DNA from 3 places in the Bacillus jepli genome. Region 2 is predicted to be linked to each of the others. Evidence: riboswitches for the same ligand, from Rfam matches in the RefSeq annotation. Region 2 holds a riboswitch; each other region holds the start of a gene.

Region 1 (10,575 bases), 580 kb from region 2:
CCTTGCAGCTATCGGTGGAAAGCTAGGACTAGGAGCTGTATTCGGGAGTTTAATACCAGGGGCTTTATTAATTGCAATCCTAGGATACCCACTAAAAGTTTTTGCAAAAACAGTGAGAAAAATTATTCCTCCACTAGTAGGGGGTACTGTAATTGTCATAGTTGGAATTTCATTAATGCCGAGTGCATTTAATAGCATTTACACCTCTCCAGGAAATGTTGGACATAATGTGATTATCGCTGCTGTTTCAGCAGGAGTTTTATTGATTTTTATGTTACTTGGTCGTAAAAAATCGGGGTATGGAACATTTTTCCGTTTAGTATCCGTTATTTTGGCGATTCTAGTTGGAACTATCACAGCGTCGTTCTTTGGTACAGTAGATTTTTCAGTTGTTAAGGAAGCAAAGTGGATTTCATTACCAAGCTTCTTCCCATTTGGACAACCTATTTTTGATCTTCAAGCCATATTAACAATGGTATTTATCTATATGATTATTTTGATTGAAACAACTGGGACTTGGTTTGTTGTATCAACAGTAACTGGTGAAGAGTTAGATGACAAACGTTTGAATCGTGGTTCTGTAGGTGAAGGGATTGGTTGTTTTGTAGGTTCTTTAGTTGGTGGAACACCAGTGACAGGTTATTCGTCAAATGCTGGTATAATCGCAATTACTGGTGTTGCTAGCCGTATGGCGATTATTGCTGCAGGGGTTATTTTAATTTTCTTAGGGCTTATTCCAAAACTCTCTGCAATAATTACTTGTATTCCTCAGCCTGTTATCCAGGGTATTTTTGGAGTTGTTTGTGTTGCAATTGTAATGAACGGTTTAAAAGTTATTCAACATGTTACAATTGACGACCGTAATATGATTGTAATCGGCGTTCCTATTCTCTTAACGGTTGGAACAATCGTATTACCAAAAGAGATTCTATACAGTGTTCCTGATTTTGCTAACTATATTCTATCTTCTGGTACAGCTGTGGGAGCAATCGCAGTATTGATTCTCAACTTGCTCATTCCTGAGGAAAAGAAGAAAAAGATAAAAACTGAATCCTTGTCATAATCGTAAAAGCCACCTAGTAAAAGCTAGGTGGCTTTTTCTAATTAAAAAAACCCTCAATTTCATCATAGAAACTGAGAGTCTATATAAGAATATTAGTTTTATGCAGTTACTGCTTCTGCGGATTCCTCTAATTCACTAGCAGGACCGAAAAATTCGAAATGAATATTTTCAGATGCAACTCCCCAATCCTTTAATGAGCGGTATATCATTTTCATAAATGGTACTGGGCCACAGAAATAGAAGTCGGCTTCTGTTGTACCAACAGTTGCTTTTAACCAATCAAGGTCAATGAAGCCTTCTTTATCAAAATTCATGTCTTGACGATCTTGGTCAGTAGGGGCAGAATAAGCAACGAAATTCTTCACATTCTCATGTTTTGCTGCAAGTTCTGCAACCTCATCTTTTAATGCGTGAACCTCACTATTAAGTGCACCATGGATGAACATAACTTCACGTTCTGGCTGTTGCTCTACAATTGTATTTAACATGCTGACCATTGGTGTTAATCCAACACCACCACTTAATAAAATGGCAGGAGTTTCTTTTGCTTCAAGAACGAAATCACCAGCTGGAGCACTTACAGTGATTACATCACCTTCATTAATTACTTGATGTAAGTAATTTGAAACGACACCATGTTCTTCGCGTTTGACACTAATTCTGTAATAGTCTTTTCCTGGTGCATCTGAAAGGCTATAGTGGCGGATATGTGTATATTCATCACCTTCTGGCTGAACTTTAACAGTTAAATATTGACCAGCTTGATACGAAGCAATTTCTTTTCCATCCTCAGGCTTTAAATAGAAGGAAGTAATAACTTCACTTTCCTTCACTTTACGGTCTACAACAAAGTTTTTGAATCCTTCCCAACCTCCAGGCTGTTCCTTTGCTTCCTTATACATTTCTTTTTCCACGCCGATGAACGCATCTGCAATTGCTCCGTAAGCTTCAGCCCAAGCGTTGATGATTTCATCTGTTGCAGCATCTCCTAATACTTCTTTAATTGCACCAAGTAGGTTTTCACCAACGATTGGATAATGTTCAGGTTGGATTCCTAATGCGCGGTGTTTTTGAGCGATTTGTTTAACAACAGGAAGAATAGCTCCTAAGTTATCAATATGAGCAGCTGCAGCATAAACTGCGTTTGCTAAAGCTGTTTGCTGGCGACCTTGTCTTTGATTTGCATGGTTGAAAATATTTAATAATTCTGGGTTATTTTTAAACATACGTTTGTAAAAGTGAGATGTAATATCTTTACCGTATTTTTCAAGTACTGGAACTGTGCTTTTTACGATTTCAATTGTTTGTTGACTAAGCATTAAAAGACGTCCTTTCTAAAACAAATATTTAAAATACATGTTTATAATATAACGACAGTGTAAATAAAAGATACCTTTTGAATACATCTTTTGAAAAGTTGTCACATTTACAGTAAAAGCAGGACTTTCGTGCTATACTTAGTTAGAACTCATCAATATAAGGAGTTTTTCCAATGAGGTTAACAAATTATACGGATTATTCTTTACGTGTATTAATGTATTTGGCTATAAAAAATGAAGAAGAATTGTGTACAATTCAAGAAATTGCAGAAGCTTATAATATATCAAAAAACCATTTAATGAAGATCATTCACCATTTAGGGAAGCTAGAATACATCAAAACCATTCGTGGACGTAATGGAGGCTTTAGGCTCGCGAAGCATCCAAAAGATATTAATATTGGGGAGGTAGTGTCGAATACCGAGGACGACTTCAATATTGTGGATTGCTTTAAAGAGGGAGGAGGCTATTGCTCCATTTCACCATCTTGTAAACTAAAACATGCATTAAATGAAGCATTACAGGCTTTCATAAATGTATTGAATGGGTATACGTTAGAAGATTTAGTGACGAATAAATCAGACTTGCTCAATTTATTTCACATTCAGGATCATAAATAAAGAATTTCCATGTCCGCAAAGACCTAAGTAGAACTCTCCAATAGGAACCAATACTAGTCGTATTACATACATTTAAGTAGACGAAGTAATTAGAAAATTGGTTTTTAAAGGAGAAGGAGAGAGATGATAAGACCTACGTCTGGTTATTACTGCCCTTATTGTCACGGATACTTAGAACCGCGGAACATGTATGATAATAATTATTATCACCAGTATGTGCCGCAGTACTCGGCACCTTACTATGGGTGGGATTGGAATCGAAATCCCGATACGATTTTAGGAAAAGCAACTTGGACTTGGGGCGGTACACCAACAAAATGTGAAATGGGATGGTCCTATGACCACAACATGACTGTAGCGGTAGGAGAAAATAGCCCTTTTAAATGTGGTCAACGTTTACGGATCCGAAATGTATCCTTTGTTCCAAATCAAGATGTAATTGTAACAGTAGTTGATCAGGTGAAGAAATACCCAGCAAATCGAATTAACCTTCATCGTAAAGCATTTGAAGCTTTGGGTGCATCACCAAGTGTTGGAGTCTTAAATGTAGAAATTACACCACTCGACTAATATTGACTAAAGGAGAACAATGACCATTGTCCTCCTTTTTCAATTTATTCCTCTAAATCACTTTGAACGGTATGTTCGCGATGATTTTCCTCATCATTTTCCTCAAGAAGATTTTCTGAATGCAAAGCATCATAAGCAGGGTTTGTGATATAAAGAACCTGGTTCTTTACATGTTCTTCTTTCTTCATAGATTCCCTTCCTTTCTCATGTATTATTTTACTAATATGGCTTTTTGAGCTTCTTTTTACACATATTAACCATACAAAAAAAGCCATCTCGATCGATGGCTCAATTTTATTAGTATGTTATTTTATACCTGTGTGGCTAATAGTTCTTTAAGATGTTTGTCAATCTGATCAAAGTAGGCTGGACCTTCTACACCGAATAAGCCAAAATGACCGCATATACTTTTGATTAATCGAAGCTCACTGTTTGGAATCATTTTTTGTTCGCCTTCACAGTCTCGTGGAGGGAAGAACATGTCCTCATCAATCGGCATAACAAAGGTTTTTGCTTTAATTCTTCCAAGCGCCTCTTCGAGATTTCCGTTTGTCATTCGACTTACATCCCCACGTTGCCATTTCCATGCCATCGTTAGTAACGCATTTGGATCCATTGCCGCAAAAAGAGGCTGTAAAAAGTCGTAAACGAATTCGTTGACAGAATTGACCCCAAATAGGCGCCATTGTTCTTGTTTGTAAAATTCTGTGCTAAGCCCCATAACGGCCCATATTTTTGCATGTCTATTTAATCCTTCGACTACTTCTGTACAAGACTGGTAGTTTCCGTTTTTCCAGCCTGGATCTGAAGTTATGGCATCTATTAAAGTTTCTGTAAAGATGAAATCGTGTGTCGTATTTTTGGCAGTCCCAGCAATCGGTGCAGCACGCTTGACCATATCCGGATATCTCACAGCCCATTCATATGTCTGTTGGGCTCCCATTGATCCGCCTACAACTAAAGCAATTTCTTCAATACCGTACTTTTCAGTAAGGAATTGATGTTGAGCACGTACATCATCGCTAATTCTGACCTTCGGAAAGTTTACCAAACTAATAGGAGCGGGACTGTTATGCGGGGAACTTGATAGTCCATTTCCAATTTGGTTGATAATAACAATAAAGTATTTACTAGGATCTAGAGCTCTTCCTTCTCCTATATATGGCTCATAGGCCTTGTTTGTACCTGAAAACCAAGTAGGGAGAACAATCGCATTATCCTTTGCTTCGTTTAGTTCACCGAATGTCGAATAGGCAAGCTGACAGTTTGGAATCATTCCACCTTCTTCTAGTGTGAAATCTCCTAAATTATGAAGTTCAAAAGGACCGTGGAACTCTTGGCTATAAAATGAATTCTCAATCAAAGTGGGAACCACCTTTCATTTTTTATTCTACTTATACAATATATATAGAAGAAATCTACTTTTGAGAACGGCTAGATGGACAAACTTATTAATAAACTTGAATTTTTTTTGAAAATAAGCACGTTTTCATTTCCCCTTCATATACTACTTATTGTGTGAGAAAACTGTTAGAAGGGAAGTACGAAGATGAGCAACGAGATTAAAACACCAGTTTCAAATGATTACAAGGACAAAGAAGGCTACAAGGTAATCGAAGTAAACCTTAACACTCCAACAGAAAACTTATTTGCTGTTGTTACACCTATAAAGATGCAGTAGTTTCCTCTAAATACTATCTTTTCGTGCGTATTCTTACATAGAAAAGATGGTATTTTTATTTTGCTTATAAAAGGCAATAACGTACAATAAAGGAAACGTAATAAAGGAGCATGTTATGAACGAATTAAATGATCTTGTTGAATTATTTGAAACGAATCGAAATGAAGAAAATGCAGAACCAATGAAGAAATATATGAAAAACCTGTTCCCATTCCTTGGAATAAAAGCACCGTTAAGAAGACAATTAATGCGTGATTTTTATAAAGAAACAGGTATTTTACAACAAGAAATTAATCTTAAGCTTGTCAAACAATTGTGGATGAAAGAAGAACGCGAATATCAATATGCAGCATTAGACTATTTAGTTAAGTCTCTAAAGAAAATAAATAGCAGCCATTTACTATTTATAGAGAATCTCATTATCACCAAATCTTGGTGGGACACGGTAGATATTCTTGCCCCACATCTTATTGGAAAAATCGCAAAAGAAACACCCAGCATAATTGAGGATAAAATCGAAAAATGGACATTCAGTGACAACATATGGCTAAAACGTTCATCGATATTATTTCAATTAAAATACAAACTAGAAACAAATGAAACATACCTATACAAATACATAAGAGCTAATGCAGATAGTAAGGAATTTTTCATCCAAAAGGCAATCGGTTGGGCATTAAGGGAATACTCAAAAACTAACCCAGATTCAGTTCGTGAATTTATTAATGAAACCACACTGGCGAAATTAAGCATTAGAGAGGGGAGTAAATATATTTAAAGGCTAGCGATCAATTACCTTTACATTTTTGTCTGAACATACTATGCTTATAGAAAGAATATTCGCAAACTACTAGGGGTGCCCGACTGGGCTGAGAGAAAAACGGACGTTTTTTAACCCTTTGGACCTGATCCGGGTAATACCGGCGGAGGAAAGTAGAGTGGAAAACTTCCATCTTTTCTTGCTACCTAAGCCAGGTCCATATATGTGGATCTGGCTTTTTGCGTATTTCTTATCATACTTTATTAGGAGGCTACTAGAATGAAATTACAAAATCAGGTTGTTCTTGTTACCGGTGGTGCACGTGGACTAGGAAAGGAAATTGTAAAAGCATTTGCAAATGAAGGAGCGAAAGTGGTTATCAATTACTTCAAAAGTGAAGCAAAAGCTCATTCTCTAAAAGAAGAAATTGGTGAAAACGCAATTGCAATTCAAGCTGATGTGAGAAATCGTGAGCAGGTAAAGAACTTATTTATTGAATCGAAAAAGCATTTTGATCAACCTATAACAACAGTTGTTAATAACGCTTTAATAAATTTCCGTTTTGATCCCATTGCAAGAAAAAACGCTGAAGAGATATCATGGGCAGATTATCACGCACAGCTCGAAGGAGCAATCCGAGGGGCTTTACATACAACTCAAGCTGCAATTACTGACATGAAGGAATTAGGTTTTGGTCGAATCGTGACTATTGGTACAAATCTCTTTCAAAACCCTGTCGTTGCCTATCATGATTACAACACTAGTAAGGCAGCACTTTTAGGATTTACTCGAAACATGGCAAAAGACCTTGGGGCTTATGGCATTAACGTTAACATGATATCAGGAGGTCTACTTCAAACAACAGATGCAAGTTCGGCAACTTCTGAAGAGGTTTTCCAAATAATTAAGAATTCAACACCTCTTCAAAAAGTCACGACACCAGAGGATGTTGCGAATGCGGTTCTTTTCTTTGCATCACCTTGGAGTAAAGGTGTAACTGGACAGAACCTAGTCGTTGATGGCGGATTAGTAATGGACTAAATTTCAAAAGGAGGATTAACAGTGAATAAAACATTAAAAATGACAATTACAGCGATGTTTGTCGCAATAGGAACAGTTACAAGCCATTTGTTTGCAATACCAATCGGATTTACAAAAGTGTTTCCAATGCAACATTTTATTAATGTACTGTCGGCAGTCATTTTGGGTCCAGCATACGCAGTACTTCAAGCTTTTTCAGTATCATTACTTCGAAACATGCTAGGGACAGGTTCATTATTTGCCTTTCCAGGAAGTATGATTGGTGCGTTTTTAGCAGCCTTTTTATATTCAAAAACAAAGAAAGCTTCTATGGCAATGACCGGTGAAATTATCGGAACCGGATTATTAGGAGCGATGGCTTGTTATCCAATCGCCACACTCATACTTGGTCAGGATGCAGCGCTTTTTGGGTTCGTGCCCGCGTTCATTTTTAGCTCAATTGCAGGATCTATCTTTGGGTTTATTATCGTTGGCATCGTATTAAAAAGCCCTGCCTTTAAAACATATCAAGAACGAAATCTTTAACATCGGAAAAAGACTAAACAGTTAGCGTTTAGTCTTTTTTAAATCATTAAACCACCTATGATATATAGAACTGTTGCAAGTATCCCACCAATCGCTGAAACTTTTAATTTGTATTGAGCATAATCAACTAGGTCTAGATCTAAAATCGATGCTGTTGTAATAGTTGTATCACCAAGTGGGGATGTCAATGCTCCAAATGCTCCACTCGCAAATACAGCTCCCACGGTTAATGGGATTGAGGCGCCTGTTGATAAAGCTAGCGCAATCCCAAGCGGCATAAATAACCCCCATGTTCCCCATGAGGATCCAATAAAATAGCCGACAACAGAGCCTATTATAAAAATCGTTGCAGGAGTTAAAAATCCAGGTAGAAATGAACCTAAAGTTGAACTAATAAATGTTGAAAATCCGAGATCTTCGGCTGATAAAGTTATGGCCCATATTAAGATAAGAAGGCTAATTGCCTGCATCATTTGATTGCCACCATCGTAAAAATGATACATGATTTCATGTAATTTCTGCTTTCGAAACACATAAAAGACAAATGTAAAAATGAGGGTGATGAACACAGCCAACAGCATCACAAAAGTCGCGTCAGCCATCGAAAATGCTTCAAAAACCGTTTGAGCACCGAGTGATTTGCCGTCCTCCCATAAAAGGTAAAGCGATAGTCCTAATAATAGAAAGACCGGGACAATTAAATGCCAAGGCTGAGCCTTTACAAGGGATAACTCTCTTTTTATCCCCATTCGGTGAAATTCGTGCTCATTTTCTTCTTCGTCCTGATTTTTTTCAGAACTTGATTTTGTTTTGGAAGGCCATAATGTTTGAATAATTCCAATAAGAAGCATCACGATTGCATAAAAATTAAACAGGATACTAAGCAGGAAAACTTCATAAGCAGTCATACCTAAATCAAGTCCTTTGATACCACCTTCAACAAGTGAAACCATAAAGCCAACAAACGCCGTTGCAACTGGTAAAAGTACAATTACCGATTCGGTTGAAATATCTAATGTCATACCGACCTTCTGTTTTGGTAGGTTCATTTTTTTGATGAGTTGTTTAATAATAGGGCCAACCATCATAATCCGAAACATTGGCATCATAAAAGTAAAAGGGAGTGTGAGCCAAATTAACCCGAGCAAGCCTCGCTCAGTTTTAATTTTCTCCCCAATCCATTCTGTAAATCCTTTAATACCTCCGGCGATATTCATCATCCCAACTAAACCACCGAACACATATAAAAAGCTTACGATTTTAATATTGGTTGGGTCTGATAACGTGGTCACGATATAAGTTATTGCTTGCTGTGTTCCAGCTAATAAATCAGATGTAACAAGAATCGAACCAACTAATAATCCTAGAACAAGTCCAGGTAGAATATCCTTTAACCAAATCGCCATGCCGATTACAATTAAAAAAGGAATTAGAGAGAGCCATGAATGTTCCAAACCAATGTCCTCCAATATACAAAAATGTTCATTTGGTTAGTATGACCAATTTGGAAAGGAAGTATTTTGAATGCAAAGTTTCTCTATTGATATAGAAATATTGTTCCAAGTAAAATTTCGTTGAGTGTTACATTCTTAGAGGTTGTTTGGAGTTTTTGCAATAGCCAATCTTCATTTTTCCCAATTTGCTGTAGGACTTTATAGTCTATCTTTTTCTCCTTAATAATGGTCTTAGGATAATGAAATGGCTGGACAGGAGCATTAAAGGAATTCGGAGTTAACGGTTGGTGTTCACTTTTTAAAAAGATTGATATAGATCCGCCAGGCTCCCAAGATGCTAAAGCAACCTTCTGAATTTCTTCTATTTTATGCATCCTTAATTCGGATAAAAGAACATCGATTGAAATCCTTGCTTTGTTCAAATTTTTATAAAGCACTTTTCCGTTCTCAATTAGTGGAATCGGTGCAGGAATAAACAACTTTCTTATCCTAGGTAAACGTAGACTTAATAAAATACCAATTAAGTAAAGAATCAAGATTACGGTCATCGTAATCATTGACCCTGTTAAACCTAACCTCTCATCTGATAATGGATGAGCCATTATATTTCCAATTAGTAAGACAATCACAAAGTCGAGAAGACCGACCTGTGAAATAGTTCGTTGCCCCATCATTCTAGCTACCACGATAAAAAACACGAAGCCCACGATTGCTCTGAGTATCCATTCAACAGCAGTGAGATGGTCTTGCGAGGCAAAAAAGTGCATAAATACTCCACCTTAACCTGAATTTACCTAATTAGTTTTTACCTATTTCATTATTACTATTAAAACTTACAACCAATAAAAAACTCTTTCTACTCAAATAGAAAGTGTTTTTATGCTTTAATATAATCCTACTAATTGTTGAATGGGGTATCACGAATAAGACCAAACATGCAGATAATACAATATTAGAAAGTAAACGATGTCGAGCAACATTGTTTGTTTCTTTACTTACAATTGATAAGATAGTAATGAAATAATAGAAGAGAGGTCATACACATGACAAATATAAATATTCCCGTCTCCGTTTTAAACCTTGCTCCAATTCGTGACGGGCAAAATCAGAAAGACGCAATTGATGCTATGGTTGATTTAGCTCAAACGACTGAAAAAATGGGATACACACGATACTGGATAGCGGAACATCACAATTCACCAACATTAGTTAGTTCTGCGACGTCCATTTTAATCAAACATACTTTAGAGCATACAGAAAAAATTAGAGTTGGTTCCGGTGGTGTTATGCTTCCAAACCATTCACCATTAGTTGTGGCTGAACAATTCGGTACAATGGCGACCATTTATCCAAACCGTCTTGATTTAGGTCTAGGAAGAGCACCAGGTACGGATATGATGACAGCAAATGCTTTAAGACGTTCAAATAATGATTCTGTTTACACCTTTCCTAATGATGTAAAGGCTTTACTCACCTACTTTGGTCCGATGGAAAGCCAAGGGTATGTAAAAGCTTATCCTGGAGTGGATACAAATGTACCAA
Region 2 (10,575 bases):
AAGCTAGGAAATTAGATCGGGAAGATCCGCTCGCTAGGTTTCGAGATGAATTTTACCTTCAACCAAATACGATTTATATGGATGGAAACTCGCTTGGCTTATTATCGAAGCGTGCGGAACAATCATTGCTAGATTCGTTGGAAGATTGGAAGCAAAATGGGATCGATGGATGGACACAAGGGAGGCAGCCGTGGTTTTATATGTCAGAAAAAGCAAGTGAATTACTCGCTCCGCTTGTTGGCGCTTCTCCTGAGGAAGTAATTGTCACGGGCTCAACGACTGTTAATCTCCATCAGTTAGTTGCGACTTTTTATCAGCCAAAAGGCAAACGTACCAAGATTGTAGCGGATGAATTGAATTTTCCTTCTGATATATATGCGCTTCAAAGCCAGCTGCGGATTCACGGGTTTACCCCAGAAGAACAATTAGTTCGAGTGAAAAGCCATGATGGTCGTTATTTGGTCGAAGAGGATATCATTAATGCAATGACGGACGAGATTGCCTTAGTGGTTTTACCATCGATCTTGTATCGTAGTGGCCAAATCTTAGATATGGAGCGCCTAACAGTTGAAGCCCATAAACGCGGAATTTTAATCGGGTTTGATGGCTGTCATTCAGTCGGTGCAATCCCTCATTCTTTTTCCCAATGGGATGTGGACTTTGCGTTTTGGTGCAATTACAAGCATCTTAACGGAGGACCTGGGGCGGTTGCTGGGTTGTATGTAAATCGCAAGCATTTTGGGGTACAACCGGGCCTTGCGGGTTGGTTTGGGTCAAATAAAGAAAAGCAATTTGATATGGAGCATTCGTTTACCCCTGCGGACAGTGCCGGTGCGTTTCAAATTGGGACACCACATGTGCTCAGTTTGGCTCCTCTCCTTGGTTCACTTGACATGTTTGCAGAGGCAGGGATTGAACATATCCGAACGAAATCTCTTTTATTGACGAATTTTTTAGTGAAGTTAATTGATACAGAACTTGTTGGCATGGGATTTACGATCGGTTCACCGCGTGAGGAATCCGTTAGGGGAGGCCATGTTGGGCTAGAGCATAAAGAAGCAGCACGGATTTGCAAAGCGCTAAAAGAAAATGGGATCATTCCAGACTTTCGTGCTCCAAATATGATTCGACTTGCACCGGTTCCTCTTTATAATTCCTTTGAGGATGTTTGGAATGTCGTTCAGATGTTAAAAACAATAATGGAAGAAAAGCAATACGAAAAATTTAAAAATGAGCGGGACGTAGTAGCTTAAGGTATACCAATTTCGGTATACCTTTTACATCTTGAAGGAGGGAATTTAAGTGGCAATTGCACCTTATTCGAAATTTGACACCTATAAAAATAAAATCTTGTCATTGCCAGTGGACTATACTGAAGAGGACTTAAAAAATGAGAGGTTTTTATTGGAAAAGGACGAAAAGAAAAACCTAGAAATCTATTATGCACCGTTTGAATACGTAAATGAAGCGGCGAAGGTTATGATTGTCGGAATTACGCCAGGCATGCATCAGATGAAACGCTCCTATTCAACGATTCTCGATCCGAACAATAAGGGTCTTTCCGATGAACAGCTTCTTCATCAGGTCAAGAAAAACTCGAGTTTTGAAGGACCAATGAGGAAGAACTTAATTCAAATGTTGGACGAGCTTGGCTTGCACTCCCACTTAGAAATTGCCTCTACAAGTGAGCTGTTTCGGGCGGCAAGTCATCTCGTGCAAACGAGTTCTGTGATTACATATCCTGTTTTTTATAAAGGGAAAAACTACAGTGGTTCCACACCGAAAATGTTAAAAACGGAATTATTAAAGAAGTATGTGGTGGAATGTTTTGTAGAAGAAATAAAGAGTCTTCGAAATCCACTTATCATTCCTTTGGGGGTGAATGTGACCGCCGTGTTTGATTATCTTGTGGAAAGTGGCTATGTTTCACCCGATTCCGTGCTATATGGTTTTCCACATACATCAGGCGGGAACGGGCACCGTCATCGCCAATTTGCTGAGAATAAAGAACAAATGAAACAGAAACTGGCGACTTATTTTTCATAAGTAAAACTGCACCCTCTGAATGGGGTGCAGTTTTCGTTTACTCTTCAATTTTAATCGCAATTTTTCCGAACTGTTCTGCCTCATCAATTCGTTTCAGTGCGTTTGCCGTTTTTTCGAGAGGGAACACTTTATCCAAGACTGGTTTTATATTGTGCTCATTCACAAATTGAAGCATTTCATGGAACTCTTCTGTACTCGCCATCGTGGAGCCAAGTAACGTATACTGGCCATAGAAAAATTCACGGAGATTGAAGTCAACCGTATCACCAGCAGAAGCCCCAAATGTGACCATTTTTCCACCTTTTCGGAGTTGTCCGAGGGATTTATGGAAGGTCGCTGCTCCGACTGTTTCAACTACAATATCGACTTTTTCACCATTGAGTGCTTCACTCCAGTCGCTACTAGAGTCAATCGCAACGTCCGCACCTAATTCGAGTGCACGCTTAAGCTTTGCTTCTGAGCGTGAGGTAACAATGACGCGAGCCCCAACTGCCTTTGCAAAAAGTAAGAGGAAAGTAACTGCCCCACTGCCGATTCCTGGTAAAAGTACAGTATCGGTTGCTTTTAATTGTGCTCGAGTGAACAATGCACGATAGGCAGTCATGGCTGCAAGCGACAATACGCCAGCTTCATCCCATGATAAATGTGCTGGCTTTGGACCGACATTATCCGCTGAAAGTGTGATTTTTTCGGCAAATGTTCCGTGGTCAGGTAAGCCAAGGATCTCGTGACCTTCAGGAGGTGCATCACTTTTTTCTTTCCAGCCTAATGAAGGGTTGATGATTACTTCATCCCCAACCTTAATACCGTCTACACCAGGGCCAACTTCTTCAACAACCCCAGCCCCATCTGAACCAATTACAAGAGGTGGCTCTGTTTCTTTATGTCTATGTAAAACAAATAAATCACGGTGATTGAGGCCTGCGCTTTTTAGTTTGACCTTCACTTCTCCTGCTTTTGGTACTACTTCTTCGATATCTGAATAGGAAGTTCCATCCATTCCGGGAACTTTATAATGTACAAACGCTTTCATATTTTGTTACCCCTCCTCATTTGTAAGTATGATAGTTTTATTTTAATGGACCTTTACAGAAGATTTCAACTTATTGGATTGTGAAGGGGGTGTTTATTTGGATAAGGCTAGGAGTTGGTGATTAGGAAAAGTTTTAAGCAAAATGTTGCAATACCCCAAAACAAATATCTCCAACTTTATACTCAAGCTCACTTATCTATCCTATACTTATAACTAATACTAAATCGGAAAGGGTTTTTCACACATGCAAAAGAGATTACGAGATTATGGGATTCAAATAGGTACCTTACCAACGGGACCATTCAATAAAATCACAGATGTAAAAGGTGTCAAAGTTGGTCACTCAACGATTTCAAACGGAGACATCCAAACCGGAGTTACGGCCATCATCCCTCATGAACAAAATATTTTTAACAATAAAGTGGTTGCTGCTTCATATGCTATGAATGGGTTCGGTAAGACGATGGGTACTCTTCAAATTGATGAGCTTGGGACGATCGAAACACCGATTTTGCTAACAAATACACTGAGTGTGGGGGTGGCTGCAAATCATCTCATCGGCTATAGCTTAGCGCAAAATAAAGAAATTGGTGACACCACCGGAACTGTGAATTCTGTAATCGGTGAATGTAATGATATGTTTTTAAATAATATTCGTAAACAGTCCATCACTGTAGAACATGTTAGAGAAGCTATAGAAACTGCGGATACCCACTTTGAAGAGGGCAGCATTGGCGCAGGGATGGGTATGAAATGTTTTGGATTAAAAGGAGGAATCGGGTCGTCATCACGGGTTCTTACATACCCGCACGGGACGTATACTCTAGGCGTATTGGTGCTCTCGAATTTTGGGGAAATGGATCAGTTTCGATTTAATGGAATCCATGTTGGACCCTTGCTTAAAGCTATGCTTCCCTTAAAAAGTCCAGATGGCGACAAAGGCTCAATCATGATCATAATCGCAACCGATTTACCCGTCACATCACGTCAATTAAAGCGTATCATCAAGCGTGCATCAGTGGGACTAAGCAGAACTGGTTCATTTATTGGAAATGGTAGTGGAGATGTTTTCATTGGTTTTTCAACTGCAAATAAAATCAGTCACGAAAACAAGGGCTCATTGCAGAAATTTGAAGCAGTACATGAAGATGACTTGGATCAAGCGTTTTTAGCAACGGCTGATGCGACAGAGGAAGCTATTTTACAATCATTAGTTACGGCAAAAACGACTACAGGTCGGAATGGAAACACACTTTATTCATTAGCTGAATATATGGATGAGATACTTTAAAGTGACGACGCAAAACGCAAATCGCTACTACAAAATTGTGGAAAATGAGGAGGAGTCCAGATGAATAAACCAATAATCGGTGTTACCTCACATGTTGAGTTGGATTCAAAACATACTCTGTCAAATGATTATATTCAAGCCGTCATTCAAGCCGGTGGCATTCCAGTTATTTTGCCAATCGGAATTGACGAGGATGTTTCACAGCTTGTTACTAAATTAGATGGACTACTTTTAACAGGTGGGGGAGACATTGATCCGTTTCTCTTCGGGGAGGAGCCGCATCCAAAGCTTGGGACGATTTCGCCTGGACGGGATGATTTGGAACCGGCCATTATTAAAGAGATGCTTGACGCGGATAAGCCAATCCTTGCGATTTGTCGTGGGATTCAGATTTTAAATATCACCCTTGGAGGGGATATGTATCAGGATATTTATTCGCAGCACGAGACCCAATTGCTTCAGCATTCTCAAAAAGCTCCTAGGTATCATCTTGCCCATTTTGTAAAAGCGAAGGAAGGTAGTTTACTAGCGTCGATTACTGGGACTACCGAGTTTAAGGTGAATACGGACCACCATCAATCGGTCCGCCATGTGCCACATCCACTCGATGTCTCTGGGGTTGCTTCAGATGGAATAATTGAGGCCATTGAAAGCACCGGTCATTCCTTTGTGTTAGGTGTTCAGTGGCATCCGGAAGGCTTGGCGGTGAGAGGTGATCAGATTTCAAAGCATATTTTTACTAGATTTGTAGAAAGTTGTTCAGAAAAAGGAGTTTAGCTTGGCTAAACTCCTATCTCCAGTATTCCAAGTACTCGTAATTATCTGTGGGAACCTTTTTAATCACTTCGTTTGCTTCATTTCGGTAAACCTCATACTCCCGGTAGATTTCTACTTTATTCCCATTCACGATTTCCGTTTTAACGAACTGCATTTCTAATTCAGGGATTAGTCCTTCGATTCCGTTTTTCTCGTCCGAATTTGCTGTTACTTCTTCATCAGAAGAAAGTCCAGAAACAGAAATGGCATTTTTGTATTCGAAGACATCATCTGCTTCAATTACACCTGTCACAAATATGATAAAAACAATGCCAATTGCAGCCAAAAATTTATTCAAGGTTACCAAACTCCTTTTTTCCATGTCTACTACTCATCTATATGCATTCTGAAAAAGGATTAGGACAACTAATCCCACAAGAGTTATTGGTAGTTTGTTAAATAAAACAAGGAGCCAGGAGAACCGTCCCTGCGGCCCCGACCCCCGTGGCTCCTAGTGGATGTTGGCTTTGCGAATTCCGTCAAAGATGTTGATCGCTGCAGATACGATGATTGAAACAAGTACAAGAGCTATGAACCATGTTTTAAAGTCAAAACCATCGATGCCAAATAAATCTGTCATATACAAGACAAAATCTTGATTTAAGATAGTAGGTTTTAAGAAGATTATGATGAATACAATGTTCGAAAATACTTGCAAGAGTGTATTGTAGATTGCCATTCTATTCGTCCATTGCCCTTTGATTAGTTTATATAGAGCTAATGCTATTTCCAAACCAATCACAACTAGAACGATTGGCCAAAAAGAAAGCAAAACCTCATGGTTTAAAGCTGGGATTACAAATTCGAGACCACCATCACCACCTTCATAAACACCTAGTAGTCGATTCGCATAAAAATAAGTGGTTACCCAAATTGAAATCCATAAAAAAGCGCCGAATACTTCAAGTTTTGAAATCGCTTTTTTCTTAGGAATATATGCGATTTTCTTTAAATCATCTGGAGTCCATTTTTGTAGGCTTGTGGTTAGTGGCTGATCATCTTTACTTTTATCCACTCTTTCAATTATGGCGAACACAAGTGTGAACCAAAAGAATGTTTGTATCGAAACCTCAATGATTCTCGCAATCCCGAAGCCTATTGTGTCTAAAACCAAATTAATAATAGCTTCATCACCTTGATACCCGATAAGATATTCTGCAAATATCGAGATGAGAGCAACTACAGCGGCAATCGGTACAATCATTTTTAGTAAGTTGACGTACACGTCGAAATAACGTGGACCAATAAGGTGCATGGGCCGGTCGCGATAATTATTAGCCAATTTTGCTGGGCTTCCTAATTTTTCGAGCACGGTTTTGACATCCTCTTCGATATAATCATCAGGCAACATATCCTCAATGGTCGACCGTAGTTCAAGTGCGATATCGGCACGCATTTTTTCAGGAAGCCGTCTTGTAACCTCCTGAATGTAGATATCAATCAGATTCATAATCTTCCTCTCCCTCTAAAAGGCTGTATAGCTCTTTTGAATTTTGAATCCATTCCTTTTTTAGCTGTAAAAAGATCTCGAGCCCGTATTCACTTAATACATAGTACTTACGGGGTCTGCTTTCAGATGTATCCCAACTGCTCGTCACCAATTCTTGTTTTTCAAGGCGGCGTAGCAAGGGATATAAGGTACTTTGGTCGATTGCAATTCCGGATCCCTCTAATAATTGAACAAGTGAATATCCATATTGAGGGGTTCGTAATTGACTTAATACCGCTAGTGTCAACGTTCCTCTTCTAAGCTCTGTCATTAATGAGTTTAATAAGTTACTCATTCACCCACCTCATTTTTTATTACTATATGTCATACAGTATTTAATTTATACTATGTATCGTACACTATTGTTGTTACGAAAGCAATGACCCATTTTAAAATAATGACAGATTTTTTTCGTATGGTATAATAAAGACAAGTAAATATGAGTAGGGGAGCTCACACATGTGGGCTGAGAGTAAGCGAAATGTAGCTTAGACCCTGTAACCTGATTTGGATAATGCCAACGTAGGGAATTTGTGTAAGTATGTGCGTTCATGCGGTATATCTATTTTAGGTATACCGCATTTTTTATTTTGTATAGGAGGATGAAGGATGTTTGAAAAAATTTTAGCAAATGTTAGGGAAAGCACACCGCTTGTACATAATATTACTAACTATGTGACGGTAAATGACGTTGCAAACATGGTCCTTGCTTGTGGGGGTTCACCAATTATGGCAGATGATCCTAAGGAAGTGGCAGATATTACAAATATTTGTAGCGCTCTTGTCATCAATATTGGTACATTAAACGAGCGTACGATTGAATCCATGATTTTAGCAGGAAAAGCTGCTAATAAAGTTGGGAACCCCGTAATTTTGGACCCAGTTGGGGCGGGTGCATCTAGCCTGAGGACTAATACTGTCTATCGCCTATTAAACGAAGTACAGTTTTCCGTAATCCGAGGGAATCTTTCTGAAATAAAAACCGTTCATGCTGGTAGTGGGTATACAAAAGGTGTGGATGCCGCCGCAGAAGATGTGATTAATGAAGGAAACCTCGATGAAATGGTTCAGTTTGCAAAAAGGGTAAGTGAGCAAACACATGCTGTTATCGCTATTACGGGTGCGATTGATATCGTGGCCAATAAGGATAAAGCCTATGTAATCAGAAATGGGCATCCATTGATGTCAAAAATCACAGGGACAGGTTGTATGCTTACATCCGTTGTCGCTGCTTATTGTGGTGCAAATCCTCAGGAAATTTTAAAAAGTACGGCCGCTGCGGTGAGTGCGATGGGATATTGCGGAGAACTTGCACACCAAAAGGTAGAAGAATTAAATGGTGGAACTTCATCATTTAGAACGTACTTGATTGATTGGATGAGCAAGCTAGACTTTAGATTACTACAAGGTGGGATGAACATTGAAAATCGATAAAAATGCAATGCTTTTATATGCAGTAACCGATCGTGCTTGGACAGGCAATCGGACTTTAGTCGAGCAGGTAGAAGCTGCATTAGTGGGTGGAATTACCTTCCTTCAACTCAGAGAAAAAAATCTCGAGTATGATGAATTTTTACAGGAAGCAGTTGAACTAAAAAAGTTAACGGCTTTTTATCATGTTCCATTTGTTATTAACGATAATGTGGAGGTTGCGCTAGCATGTGATGCGGATGGAGTGCATGTAGGGCAAGAGGATATGCCGGTTGAAAAAGTTAGGGATATGATTGGACCAGATAAAATTCTTGGAGTTTCTGCTCAAAATGTAGAACAAGCCATTGCAGCAGAAAAAGCGGGGGCGGATTATCTTGGTATTGGGTCTGTATTTCCAACGAACACAAAGTTGGATGCAAAACCGATGACTTTTGAAACGGTCCAAGAAATTTGCCAAAGTGTTTCGATTCCGATCGTTGCAATCGGTGGAATTACGAAAACCAATATCTTGGAATTGAGTGGTAGTGGGGTAGATGGAGTGGCTGTTGTATCCGCAATTTTTGCACAGCCTGATATCACCGCAGCAACAAAAGAATTACGAAAACTTTCAACTGAGATGGTAGGGAGAGATTGACATGAAAAAGGTATTGACGATTGCAGGCTCTGACTGTAGTGGCGGAGCAGGAATTCAAGCCGATATTAAAACAATCACCGCTCATAAAATGTATGCAATGAGTGCGATCACGGCTCTGACTGCTCAAAATACAACAGGAGTATACGGGGTGCTTGATTCGACTCCGGAATTTGTTGGCCAACAGTTAGATTGCATTATGACTGATATTTTTCCGGATAGTGTAAAAATAGGGATGGTGTCCTCACCTGAAATTATCGATAAAATCGTGGAAAAGCTAGAAGAATATCAACCATCAAATATTGTCGTGGACCCAGTCATGATTTCTACAAGTGGTAGTAGACTATTGAGTGAATCAGCGATGGATGCGCTCATTACGAGATTGATTCCACTTGCTACGATCATTACACCTAATATACATGAGGCTGAAGCACTTTGTGGTATGGATATTCACTCGAAGGAAGACATGCAGGTGGCGGCTCAAAAATTATCTGACATGTATAAGGGTGCGATTTTGATCAAAGGGGGGCATCTTGAGGATACAGCAGATGATCTCTTATATAGTGATGGGGAGTTCACATGGTTCCCAGGAGGTCGTATCGATAATCCAAATTCCCATGGCACAGGATGTACGCTATCCTCAGCTATCGCTTGTAATTTAGCAAGCGGCTTGAATATAAAATCAAGTATTCAAGAGGCAAAACGGTATATTACGGGAGCTTTAGAAGCGGGACTAGACCTTGGAAAGGGAAGTGGACCGCTTAATCATTGTTATGCCTTAAAGAACTAATAAATGGAGCAGTGGATTTTACGTAAAATTCACTGCTTTCCTATTGTATTTTTCACTTCAGACATGATTGATTCTATTAATGTTTTAGCACTTTGATTTTTGGATAACCGTGGACTTTGTCCAGACCAAAGGGACATGTAGTCCTTGTTATTTTGTGAACCTGAAGCTTTTCGGATATCCTGTGTAAGTGAATTTTGAACCGGAAACTCAGGCAGATCTTTTTCACAATCCTGCAAGCTTAAAATAAAGGGGTTGATGAGTCCTCGTGCCGGCTTTCCCGAGAATGAACGCGTAACTACTGTTTCGTCTTCGCAAGCATGAAGGATCGCATCCTTATGTACTTGATGTGCGCCACTTTCAATACAAGTTAAAAATGCAGTTCCGATTTGAACAGCCTGTGCGCCTAAGTAAATGGAAGCCATAAAACCTCTTCCATCCATTATTCCCCCAGCAGCAATAACGTGAATATTTACGTTATCAGCAATCTGTGGGATAAGGGACATTAAACCGACTATGTTATCCTTCTCCTCATTCATAAAGCTCCCACGATGTCCGCCAGCTTCACTACCTTGAGCAACCACCATATCCATTCCTGATTTTTCAACTTCAATTGCTTCCTTAACAGTCGTAGCTGTCCCGATTAACATCATATTATGTTCCTTTAATTCCGCGACCACACTTTTGGAAGGAATCCCAAATGTAAAAGAACAAATAGGTACCTTTTCTTCAATCACAACTTTGATTTGTTCAACATATTTTTCGCGTGCATCGTGAAAAGAAGGAAGTTCAACATGAAGCTTTGGAGGTAAATTTAATTTTTCTCGTATCGGGTTGAGTAATTGATTAGCTGATTTGACTTTATCTTCGTTAGCGTCAAATTCGTTCGGAACAAATAAATTAATTCCGAAAGGCTTTGAGGTTAAGCGTTTTATTTCTCTAATTTGTTCGCGAATTTGAGCTGGCGTCATATATCCTGCTCCAATCATACCTAAGCCTCCGGAATTTGAAACAGCCGCAACTAATTCTGAAGTTGAAATGCCCCCTGCCA
Region 3 (10,575 bases), 2.9 Mb from region 2:
AAAAAGAGTAGGAAAAAGTAGACCCCATATTGCAAATCACCTTCGTCTTTTATCTCTACCTAAACATGTACAAATTTTAATTTCTGAAGGAAAATTGTCCATGGGACATGGACGTACATTATTAGGACTTAAAAAGAAGGAAAAATTGAATGCGATTGTTGATAAGGTCATTGCTGAGGAGTTAAATGTTCGTCAATTAGAAGCGTTGGTTAATCAACTGAATCAAAATGTTCCACGTGAAACATCTAAACCACCAAAAAAGGAAAAGGATGTCTTTATTAAAGAACAAGAGTCGTTCCTCCGCGAACGTTTTGGTACATCTGTAACGATTAAACAAACGAAGAAAAAGGGAAAAATTGAAATTGAGTTCTTTTCAAATGAAGATCTTGAAAGAATTCTTGAACTGTTAGAATCACCAAAAATCTCATAATGACCAATAAAAAACCTGCATGTTTTTATTTAATCAAATAAGACTGTGCAGCGTTTTTTATTACATACAAATTTATATACTAGGGGAAATGAAAATTGGTTTTGTTAGGGACGATTGTAAATGGGTTGTGTATTGCAGCTGGAACCTTATTGGGAAAGGTATTACACAGAATTCCCGAAAAGATAAAAACAACGGTTATGCATGGAATTGGACTTGCTGTTTGTTTGCTTGGAATTCAAATGGGACTAAAAAGTGAACAGTTCCTAATTGTTATTTTTAGTTTAGTATTTGGTGGTATTCTCGGTGAATGGTGGGGTCTTGAAGACAAATTAAATACATTAGGTAGATGGATTGAAAAGAAGGTTGGCTCCTCATCAGGTGAGGGCACAATTGCAAAGGGTTTCGTTACAGCTACCTTGATATTTGTAATAGGTGCAATGGCAATCATTGGGGCCCTTGATAGTGGATTACGTAATGATCACCGTGTTCTTTATACAAAGTCCATTCTAGATGGATTTACAAGTTTAATATTATCGACAACGTTAGGTATTGGTGTACTGTTTTCTGCAGTGCCTGTTATACTGTATCAAGGCTCTATTGCTTTATTTGCGACACAAATTGATAAATGGGTTCCAGCTGAGCTTATGGACTCGTTTATTGTCGAAATGACTGGAGCGGGCGGCCTAATGATTATTGCAATTGGGACAAATTTATTAGGCATAACGAATATACGTGTTGCCAATCTATTACCAGGTATTTTAGTAGTCGCGATTCTCGTAACTTTGTTGTATTTTTGGGATTCTATTATCTATTTCGCGCAAGCTATTATTTAAACCTCTTCTATGACAGAAGAGGTTTTTTTATAGGGTAAATCGCTCCTTCTCGATTGGGTCGAGTTCCATCTTTCGAAGATACTTATGTTCAGCCCTATAAATACCATTTGAAATGGTATCAGCTAGTTTCATAACTAAATTTAATCTTGTATTCTGTAGGACGAAAAACTCCATAAATCCACTGACATTTACAATCCCTGTAATATGCATGTCACCAATAGGGGTTAATTCCTTATTTACGCCCGCACCAGGTTTGATTGGCCCTTCGCCAATAGTAATGAACCCTACGCTCTTTAATCGGCCAAGACAGGCATCTATTCCAATAATAAAGGGATCTGAATAATTCTGTTTCATTTCCTCAATTTTATCTTGAAGATTAACTGCATGAATAGGTTCGTCCAATGTGCCATATACATGAAAGTGGGACAGTCCTTTTTCGATAATTTTTGAACCGATTAAGGGCCCAAGACAGTCGCCAGTGGAACGGTCTGTGCCAATGCAAAAGATAACAATTGGCTGATCGGTCTTAGGTGGGAGCATCGAATTGATTTTTAAGGCAATTTGGTGATCGGCTAATTCATGGTCATGTGAAATTCGAAAAGGTTCATTTTTTAGATGGTCAAATAATTTGTATCTTAGATTCATAGGTTTTTCACCCCTTTTTAACTGTAGTAACAGTATACGGAAGAATCTTATATTCTATACATCTGAAAAATAATCTTTAGCTTGTATGTTGGTCGTTTTAGTAGATAGAGGAATTATGAGCGGCGGGGGGATTGTATGTTTCAAGCAGGAATTCGGTGGATGTTTCTAATTTTAGGTACGGCTATTGGTGCAGGGTATGCATCAGGTAGAGAAATTTGGCAGTTTTATGGTGAACAGAGTGGTCTGGCTATTATTTTTTTTACATTTATTTTTATCATTTGTTGCTATATCATAATGAAAATTAGTTATGAAAAAAAAGCAGAACATTTTGTGCCGGTATTAAAAGAACTAGTAGGGGAAAAGGTTTCACATGTATATGATGTCATTACGATTCTATACTTATTTTCGACGACAGTCGTAATGTTAGCTGGTGGTGGTGCTACTTTAGAATTGTTTAATATCACGTTTTGGTGGGGCATTTTAATTTTTGGTTTTTTCCTTGTTTTGGTGTTTTTATGGAATATTAATGGCCTGGTCTCGATAAATATGGCAATTATTCCTGCCTTAATTATTTTTTTAATCACGGTTTTGTTTATTTTCTTAACATCTGGTGGAAAGGAATTCTCATTTAATCTCCAAGAGCAAAGCAACTGGCCATCTGCCTTTACGTTTACAGCACTTAACATTTTACCACTTGTTGCTGTGTTAGGCGCAATTGGAAAAGAAATGAAGTCAAAAGGTGAGGCATGGGTTGCGAGTATTGGAAGTGGTTTGTTTTTAGGTGTTATAACTTTTATTTATAATGAAGCACTCATTGAGGTGGCACAGGAAATAATGCTATATGAAATTCCATTGTTTGTGATTCTGAAGAACTTTCCTTATGTAGCGGTGTTTATTATGTCCATTCTCTTATTTGGTGCGATATTCACAACCGCGGCATCAGGGTTATTAGGATTATCCACACGTTTTAAGGAAAAAATGAAAATGCCGTTGTGGATAATTGCGATTTTGCTGATTTTACTGATGATCCCCTTTACCACTTTTGGCTTTTCAACCCTTGTTTCAATTTTATATCCAATATATGGAATTGCAAATTTATATTTATTAGCTGTTATTTTACTTTATCCGATTGTAAATCGCTACAATTTCAAATGATTTCTTGGTACAATACAATAAATATGAAGGATAAAGGGTGAATGTCATGGTTGAAAAAGACTACGGATTACATGATATTGTTGAAATGAAGAAACCTCATCCGTGTGGAACAAATAAATGGAAAATCATTCGACTGGGGATGGATATTCGAATAAAATGTGAAGGTTGTGCGCATAGCGTACTCATTCCACGAAAAGAATTCGGACGAAAATTAAAAAAGATTTTAGTAAAGCATGAGGAATAGAGCCTCATGTTTTTTTATTGGGAAGAGTTGCATTTAAGTGCTAAATCTTTTTTGTAGTATTTTAAAAAAGGTGATTTATAATATAGGATATGATATTTGGATCTACGTGGGGAGATGAGTGGATTGGCCACATTTAAATCTGCATGTCCATTAAATTGTTGGGATAGCTGTGGTTTTGTTGTTGAAGTAGAAGATGGAAAAATTATTAAAATAGATGGCGATAAAGAACATCCAATTACAAAGGGGAAGATTTGTGGCCGAGGCCGTATGTTGGAAGCAAGAACAAACTCTGATGAACGGATTCTTTATCCTTTGAAAAAAATAGATGGAGAGTTTCAGAGAATTACGTGGGAGCAGGCTTTAACTGAAATTTCAGCGAAACTTGCAGATGTGAGACAGAAATATGGTTCTACTGCTGTATTACATAGCCATGACTATGCAAATGGAGGACTATTAACAAAAATCCCGGATCGCTTTTTTAATTGTTTTGGTGGTGCTACTGAACTAATTGGAAGCATCTGCTGGGGTTCCGGAATTGAAGCTCAAAATTGGGATTTTGGAAATGCGGCAAGTCATGCTCCAGATGATATATACAATAGTAAAAATGTAGTTATTTGGGGAAGAAATGTAACCCGAACAAACATGCATCTTTTCGCTAATTTACAGGAAGTGAAAAAGAAGGGTGCCAACTTAATTGTCATTGATCCTATCTATAATGGTACGGCTAAAATTGCACATTCATACATCTCCATTACTCCAGGAATGGATGGGTTCTTGGCGATTGGAATTATGAAGGAAATGCTTCGCCTAGGGCTACAAAATCAAGATTTTATTGAAAACTATACAATTGGTTTTGAAGATTTAGTCGATGTAATAGATTCAGTATCAATGGAACAAATCGAGAAAATAACAAATGTTCCACGTGAAACAATTACACATTTAGCACATGTTTATAGTGATGGTCCAACAACGACCTATATGGGATTAGGAATGCAGCGTTACGCTAATGGGGGAAATACAATCCGTTTAATTGATGCCCTTGTTGCAATTAGTGGGAATGTTGGAATTCCTGGTGGTGGTGCAAATTTTGGTAATACACAGGTTGGCCAAAGCTTTAATAGTGATGCATTGACTCTCCCTGAGAGAAAAAAGGAAACAAGAGCATTTGTAATGGCTGAACAAGCGAAAAAAATCTTAACGGCTTCAGATCCGCCAATCAAAATGATTATGGTATCATGTGGGAATCCGTTGACACAGGTGCCAAACACAGCACTTGTGGAGGAAGCTTTTCAGTCAGTAGACACGGTTGTTGTACTAGAACAGTTTATGACCGACACAGCAAGATTGGCTGATTATCTGCTACCATCAGCGACCGTTTTTGAGGAAGAAGATATTTACTATTCCTCCATGTATCATCATTTTGTTAATTATGGACCAAAGCTAGTCGAAGCCCGTGGTGAAGCAAAATCAGATGTATGGATTTGGACAGAACTAGCAAAAAAGCTAGGCTTTGGAGAAGATTTTGACTATACAAGAGAAGAGTTTATCAAAATGGGAATGGGTTCATTACAGGATGAAGGAATTACTTTTGACGTAATTAAAGAGAAAAACCATGTTCCACTTCCAGTACAGCTTGTACCTTGGCACGATTATCAATTTAAAACTCGATCGAAAAAATTTGAATTTACTTCATCGCTAGGGGAGACAAAAGGGTATGATGGACGTTTGAAAATCTCATATCCAAGAGAATCCATTCATTCAAACCAAAATCTAGCCCAAAAATACCCATATTCACTTTTAACGATTCATCCTTTACGCTCAAATCATTCACAAAATTATCACTTGATTGAAGGATTGCAATCAGTAAAGGTTGAAATCTCAAAGGATATTGCAGAGCAAAAGGGTCTAGAGCCAAATGATAGAGTGAGAGTGTTTAATGATCGTGGAGAAATTACAGGAAAGGTTCAGATTTTAAAGGACTCAGCTCGAAATATCGTTTGCATTGATGAAGGACAATGGCATCTTTTTGGTGGTAGTGTAAATCAACTGACTTCACATGAGGTTTCCGATAATGGGCTTGGGAGTACGTTATATGATTGCCTTGTTGGAATTGAAAAGATTATCGAATAGATATTTGGTATACTTACGAAAGCCGTTTCTAGCCGAAACGGCTTGTGTTTTTGATGAGGAATATCTATAATTGTTGAAGGCTAGTTAGTATGTTACGGATAAGAGGAGTGGAATAATCAATGGCGTTAACAGCAGGTATCGTTGGTCTTCCAAATGTCGGAAAATCAACTCTTTTTAATGCAATTACTCAAGCAGGCGCAGAATCAGCGAACTATCCGTTCTGTACAATCGACCCAAATGTGGGGATTGTTGAGGTTCCAGATGAGCGTTTAAATAAATTAACAGAATTAGTACAACCCAAAAAGACTGTTCCAACAACTTTTGAATTTACGGATATTGCAGGAATTGTTAAAGGTGCCAGCAAAGGGGAAGGTCTTGGAAATAAGTTTTTATCACATATCCGTCAAGTGGATGCAATTTGTCATGTTGTACGTTGTTTTGCAGATGATAATATTACACACGTAGCGGGCAAGGTAGATCCAATTGCTGATATTGAGACAATCAATTTAGAACTTATTTTAGCGGATTTGGAGTCAGTAGATAAGCGTATTGATCGTGTTGCGAAGCTTGCAAAGCAAAAGGATAAGGATGCTGTTGCAGAACACGAAGTACTTGTTATGTTAAAAGAAGCATTTGAAAATGAACAACCAGCTCGTGCAATTGAATTTACAGACGAACAAATGAAGTATGTAAAAGGCATGCATTTATTAACAAGTAAACCAGTTTTATACGTTGCCAATGTTGGTGAAGATGATGTAGCTGAACCTTCTTCAAACGAGTATGTTCAATCGGTTCGTGAGTTTGCAGAAAAAGACAATGCTGAAGTTATTGTAATTTGTGCGAAAATCGAGTCAGAGATCGTTGAGCTTGACGGAGAAGAAAAGGAAATGTTCCTTGAAGAGTTGGGAATTGAGGAATCTGGACTTGATCAATTAATTCGTACTGCGTATCATTTATTAGGTCTTGCTACGTATTTTACAGCTGGTGTACAAGAGGTAAGAGCATGGACGTTTAGAAAAGGAATGAAAGCTCCACAGTGTGCAGGGATCATTCACTCTGATTTTGAGAGAGGGTTTATCCGTGCAGAGACAGTATCGTATGAAGATTTGCTTGCAGGTGGTTCGATGACTGCTGCTCGTGAGGCAGGTAAGGTACGTCTTGAAGGGAAAGAATATGTTGTTCAAGATGGAGATGTCATTCATTTCCGATTTAATGTATAAGGTATGTGTAAAGTAGCCACAGGACGAGTTCTCGTTTTGTGGTTTTCTTTTAAAAAAGTTGGACGCAGCTGAATAAAGTTAAACATTTCTTGCCTACAATTTATTCATGTGATATAATATTTTTCTGTGAGTAATTGAAAAAATTGCTCCTTGCTCTTTTTAGATAAAGAGCCGTTAGTCCAAAAGGAGGTGTAACGTGATGAGAAAATACGAAGTTATGTATATCATCCGTCCAAACATTGATGATGAAGCGAAAAAGGCTTTAGTTGAGCGTTTTAATGGCGTTTTAACTGACAATGGTGCGGAGATTACAAACGTAAAAGAATGGGGTAAGCGCCGTTTAGCTTATGAAATCAATGATTTCCGCGATGGTTATTACATGATTCTTAACGTAGTGTCTAACGCTGAAGCTGTTAGCGAATTCGATCGTTTAGCGAAGATCAGTGAAGACATTATCCGTCATATCGTTGTTAAAGAAGAAGAATAAGAATAAGAATATTTTAGAGTATAGACTCTGTTTCAATATCCTGTTAAGGAGATGGTTCTGATGATGAATCGCGTAGTTCTCGTTGGGAGACTTACAAAGGATCCGGAATTACGGTATACCCCAAGTGGAGTTGCAGTTGCAACCTTCACACTCGCAGTAAATCGAACATTTACGAATCAGTCAGGCGAACGTGAAGCTGACTTCATTAATTGCGTTGTATGGCGCCGACCCGCTGAAAACGTGGCGAACTTTCTGAAAAAGGGAAGTTTAGCAGGCGTTGATGGTCGTCTTCAAACGAGAAATTATGAAGGTCAAGATGGCAAACGCGTATATGTTACTGAGGTTGTAGCAGAAAGTGTTCAATTCCTTGAACCTCGAAATGCAAATGACCAACAGCGCAGCGGTGGAGGTAACTTTGGTGGCAATAATGGCGGAGGCTATGGTGGTAATCAAGGTGGCTACGGTGGCAACCAGGGTGGAAGCCAAGGCGGTGGCCAAGGTGGATACTCTCCATTTGGACAGAGTCAGAACCCAAATCAAAACCAAGGACCTACAAGAGTAGACCAAGATCCATTTGCGAATGATGGACAACCCATCGATATTTCAGACGATGATCTTCCATTCTAACTTGTAAGTTAATCTATAAAATGAAATTCGGAAGGAGGAAAAAGAGATGGCAGGCGGACGTAAAGGTGGACGTGCAAAGCGTCGTAAAGTGTGTTACTTCACAGCTAATGGAATTACACACATCGATTACAAAGAAGTAGATTTACTTAAAAAATTCGTTTCTGAGCGTGGTAAAATCTTACCTCGTCGAGTAACTGGTACAAGCGCAAAATACCAACGTAAATTAACAGTTGCTATTAAACGTGCTCGTCAAATGGCATTATTACCATATGTATCTGGTGAATAGTAAACAAAAGCGATGACTGTCAATGCGGTCATCGCTTTTTTTATGGTTATTTTTTGACGGGACCAAGAGAACCGTCCCTGTGGTTCTTACATTGTTTGCTTTTGTATGAAAAAACGAGGTGAAGCTACTATAAGTAATACTAAAACGATTGAACATGCAATAAAGGATCCTAGCATTGCAATGCTGTTAAATGTAAAGGAGTAAAACACAGGGTCCATTCCTTTTGGTGCATACATGCCCCAGTATATAAATCCAGCAAGAAAATGCCAGAAGTAACGTGCTACACTTCCTACAAATATTGCGAATACAATCATAACTAAAGCTAATCCTTTTTTATTTTTATTTAACATGTTTTGAACCGGACTTTTAAATAAACCAGCAAAACCGATAAAAGGAAAAGCAATTACAAATTCAATAAAACCTTGTAATGGATGAATAATTTGAGGGTCGAATACAAGTTGTAATAATCCCCATATTAATCCTGAAAGAAACCCTGTTTTGAATCCCCATCTTAAAGAAATAATAAATACAGGAACCATTGCAAAAGAAATGGATATTGTTGCGATTTTAATAGATGGTACAAATATGTCCAGTGCCAACGCCAATACTGCAAAAATTGCAGCTTCAATCATTGCCTGTAATCTTGTGTTTCTCATAAAAAAATCCCCCTTGAAGTATGTTGTAAAAAAACGCACCCCAAAGGAGAACAACTTTAATAAAAGTATAAGTTCTCAGGTAACTCTCACATCCCTACGCTAGCATTAACTAACAGGTTCGAAGGGTCTGAACTCTAATGTTCACTCTCAGCAAAATTGCTCCCCTTGTGGTTACGTTTATTCATTTAATTACTATCATAATAGAAAATAGGGAAAAGTAAAACAAAAAGTTTTTATAACAGGAGATATTCGACTAAAGAATGACAGGTTTCTATGTCAAACTTTGAAGACATCATGTTCAGTGGAGGTCCAAAAGTTGAAGACTTTCTAGTAAATCTTTAAAATAGAAAGTGATTGTTAAAATAGGCTCATGTTTTAAAGGGTCATATAAGTTGAGGTGAAAAGGTGAAAAACGCAAAAAATTTAACAGAAGGCGCCATGCTACTAGCTTTTTATAGTGTGCTATTACTTCTTACTTTATATATCCCACTATTAGGAGCTTTATTTTTATTCCTTTTGCCAGTACCATTTATTCTGTTTACGGTGAAATATCGGGTAAAGCAGTCATTCCTATTTCTACTAATTGCCTTTTTATTATCTGGGCTATTAGGTTCGGTTTTGGGGATTATACATACGATTGTGTTTGGAATAACAGGAATCTTACTAGGTGAGTTGATCAACCGAGGAAGAAGTGGTATCGAGCTTTTTCTAGGCTCCTGTTTATCGTATTTGTTCTCAATCGTGCTACTGTATGTAACAGCTATAGCAGTTCTGCAAATTGATGTATTTGACATGATTCGAGAGAGCTCACGGGAATCTTTTGCCATGGCTGAGAGTATAATGAGGGCAACAGGGGGCGAAGTGAATAAAGAGGCTATTGCAAAACTTGAAGAGTCAATTAACATGATGCAATACATCGTCCCAAGTATGTTCGTTTTGTTTGCGATGCTTCTAGCCTTTGTTACGGTAATAGCAATGAAACCAGTGCTTACCCGACTTCAAGTGAAAATGAATCCATTTCCACCTTTCCGGGAGATTACTTTTCCTAAGAGTATTTTATGGTATTACTTACTAATTTTACTTTTAAGCTTTGTTGAATTGGAAAAGGGTACGTTTGGGTATACCGCCTTTTTAAATCTCTTTTTTGTTCTGCAGTTATTTATGATAATTCAAGGTCTGTCCTTCATTTATTATTTTTGCCATCAAAAAGGAATTACAAAGGCTGTGCCAATTATACTGACAATCTTCACACCATTTCTCCTTTATATTATTCGAATCTTAGGTATAATTGACATAGGGTTTCAACTGAGAAATCGAATTAGCGGAAAGAAGTAAAACAAAGCTTTAGGGAGCTGAAAATTACATGCCAGATTTTTACAAAAGGAAGTTATTTCGCTATCCTATTTATGCATTGCTTGTGATAACAAGTATTTTTAGTGCAATTCTTGTTTATTTTAAATGGATGATCGGGTTAGCATGTTTTCTGCTCCTTGGATTTATTGTGTATTTTTTATTAAAAGCAAACTCAATTCTAAAAAAGGAAATGGAGCATTATATCTCAACCCTTTCGTATCGCTTAAAAAAGGTTGGCGAAGAAGCGTTAATGGAAATGCCGATTGGGATCCTGCTTTATAATGAGGAATTTCAGGTTGAGTGGGCAAATGCCTATTTATCGAACTTTCTTGACGCAGATACGCTGGTAGGAAGATCGCTTTATGAGGTTGAGGAACTGATTGTACCCTTAATTCAACAAGAGATCGAAAGTGAGACAATTACATTAAATGAGCAGAAATTCAAGGTCATCATAAAGAGAGAAGAACGTTTACTTTATTTCTTTGATGTAACTGAACAAATGGAAATTG

Evidence for each region. Region 2 has a riboswitch for thiamine pyrophosphate ahead of thiM (hydroxyethylthiazole kinase). Riboswitches for the same ligand answer to the same signal wherever they lie in the genome.
Region 1: another riboswitch for thiamine pyrophosphate. It lies ahead of ABC371_RS17540 (3-oxoacyl-ACP reductase); the one in region 2 lies ahead of thiM (hydroxyethylthiazole kinase).
Region 3: another riboswitch for thiamine pyrophosphate. It lies ahead of thiT (energy-coupled thiamine transporter ThiT); the one in region 2 lies ahead of thiM (hydroxyethylthiazole kinase).

The regions. Positions count from the first base shown of each region.
Region 1 is NZ_JBDFMO010000001.1:3,416,969-3,427,543, forward strand. It holds gene ABC371_RS17500 (uracil-xanthine permease family protein) at 1-1,063, shown strand, start outside; gene hmpA (NO-inducible flavohemoprotein) at 1,162-2,382, opposite strand; gene ABC371_RS17510 (RrF2 family transcriptional regulator) at 2,556-3,002, shown strand; gene ABC371_RS17515 (RlpA-like double-psi beta-barrel domain-containing protein) at 3,126-3,572, shown strand; gene ABC371_RS17520 (hypothetical protein) at 3,617-3,760, opposite strand; gene ABC371_RS17525 (alpha/beta fold hydrolase) at 3,883-4,935, opposite strand; gene ABC371_RS17530 (hypothetical protein) at 5,122-5,253, shown strand; gene ABC371_RS17535 (DNA alkylation repair protein) at 5,369-6,031, shown strand; TPP riboswitch at 6,096-6,202, shown strand; gene ABC371_RS17540 (3-oxoacyl-ACP reductase) at 6,293-7,054, shown strand; gene thiW (energy coupling factor transporter S component ThiW) at 7,076-7,579, shown strand; gene ABC371_RS17550 (Na+/H+ antiporter NhaC family protein) at 7,618-9,033, opposite strand; gene ABC371_RS17555 (DUF421 domain-containing protein) at 9,117-9,800, opposite strand; gene ABC371_RS17560 (LLM class flavin-dependent oxidoreductase) at 10,077-10,575, shown strand, end outside.
Region 2 is NZ_JBDFMO010000001.1:3,999,015-4,009,589, reverse strand. It holds gene kynU (kynureninase) at 1-1,253, shown strand, start outside; gene ABC371_RS20480 (hypothetical protein) at 1,303-2,046, shown strand; gene ABC371_RS20475 (zinc-binding dehydrogenase) at 2,084-3,079, opposite strand; gene ABC371_RS20470 (DmpA family aminopeptidase) at 3,324-4,370, shown strand; gene ABC371_RS20465 (gamma-glutamyl-gamma-aminobutyrate hydrolase family protein) at 4,431-5,147, shown strand; gene ABC371_RS20460 (hypothetical protein) at 5,161-5,484, opposite strand; gene ABC371_RS20455 (HAAS signaling domain-containing protein) at 5,638-6,636, opposite strand; gene ABC371_RS20450 (PadR family transcriptional regulator) at 6,623-6,970, opposite strand; TPP riboswitch at 7,111-7,221, shown strand; gene thiM (hydroxyethylthiazole kinase) at 7,285-8,109, shown strand; gene thiE (thiamine phosphate synthase) at 8,096-8,740, shown strand; gene thiD (bifunctional hydroxymethylpyrimidine kinase/phosphomethylpyrimidine kinase) at 8,742-9,527, shown strand; gene ABC371_RS20430 (NAD(P)H-dependent flavin oxidoreductase) at 9,557-10,575, opposite strand, start outside.
Region 3 is NZ_JBDFMO010000001.1:1,078,507-1,089,081, forward strand. It holds gene ABC371_RS05570 (ParB/RepB/Spo0J family partition protein) at 1-430, shown strand, start outside; gene ABC371_RS05575 (DUF554 domain-containing protein) at 526-1,263, shown strand; gene yyaC (spore protease YyaC) at 1,291-1,908, opposite strand; gene ABC371_RS05585 (YkvI family membrane protein) at 2,044-3,063, shown strand; gene ABC371_RS05590 (DUF951 domain-containing protein) at 3,110-3,307, shown strand; gene ABC371_RS05595 (molybdopterin-dependent oxidoreductase) at 3,431-5,437, shown strand; gene ychF (redox-regulated ATPase YchF) at 5,557-6,657, shown strand; gene rpsF (30S ribosomal protein S6) at 6,857-7,144, shown strand; gene ssb (single-stranded DNA-binding protein) at 7,205-7,771, shown strand; gene rpsR (30S ribosomal protein S18) at 7,818-8,057, shown strand; gene thiT (energy-coupled thiamine transporter ThiT) at 8,144-8,713, opposite strand; TPP riboswitch at 8,788-8,889, opposite strand; gene ABC371_RS05625 (YybS family protein) at 9,119-10,048, shown strand; gene ABC371_RS05630 (DHH family phosphoesterase) at 10,077-10,575, shown strand, end outside.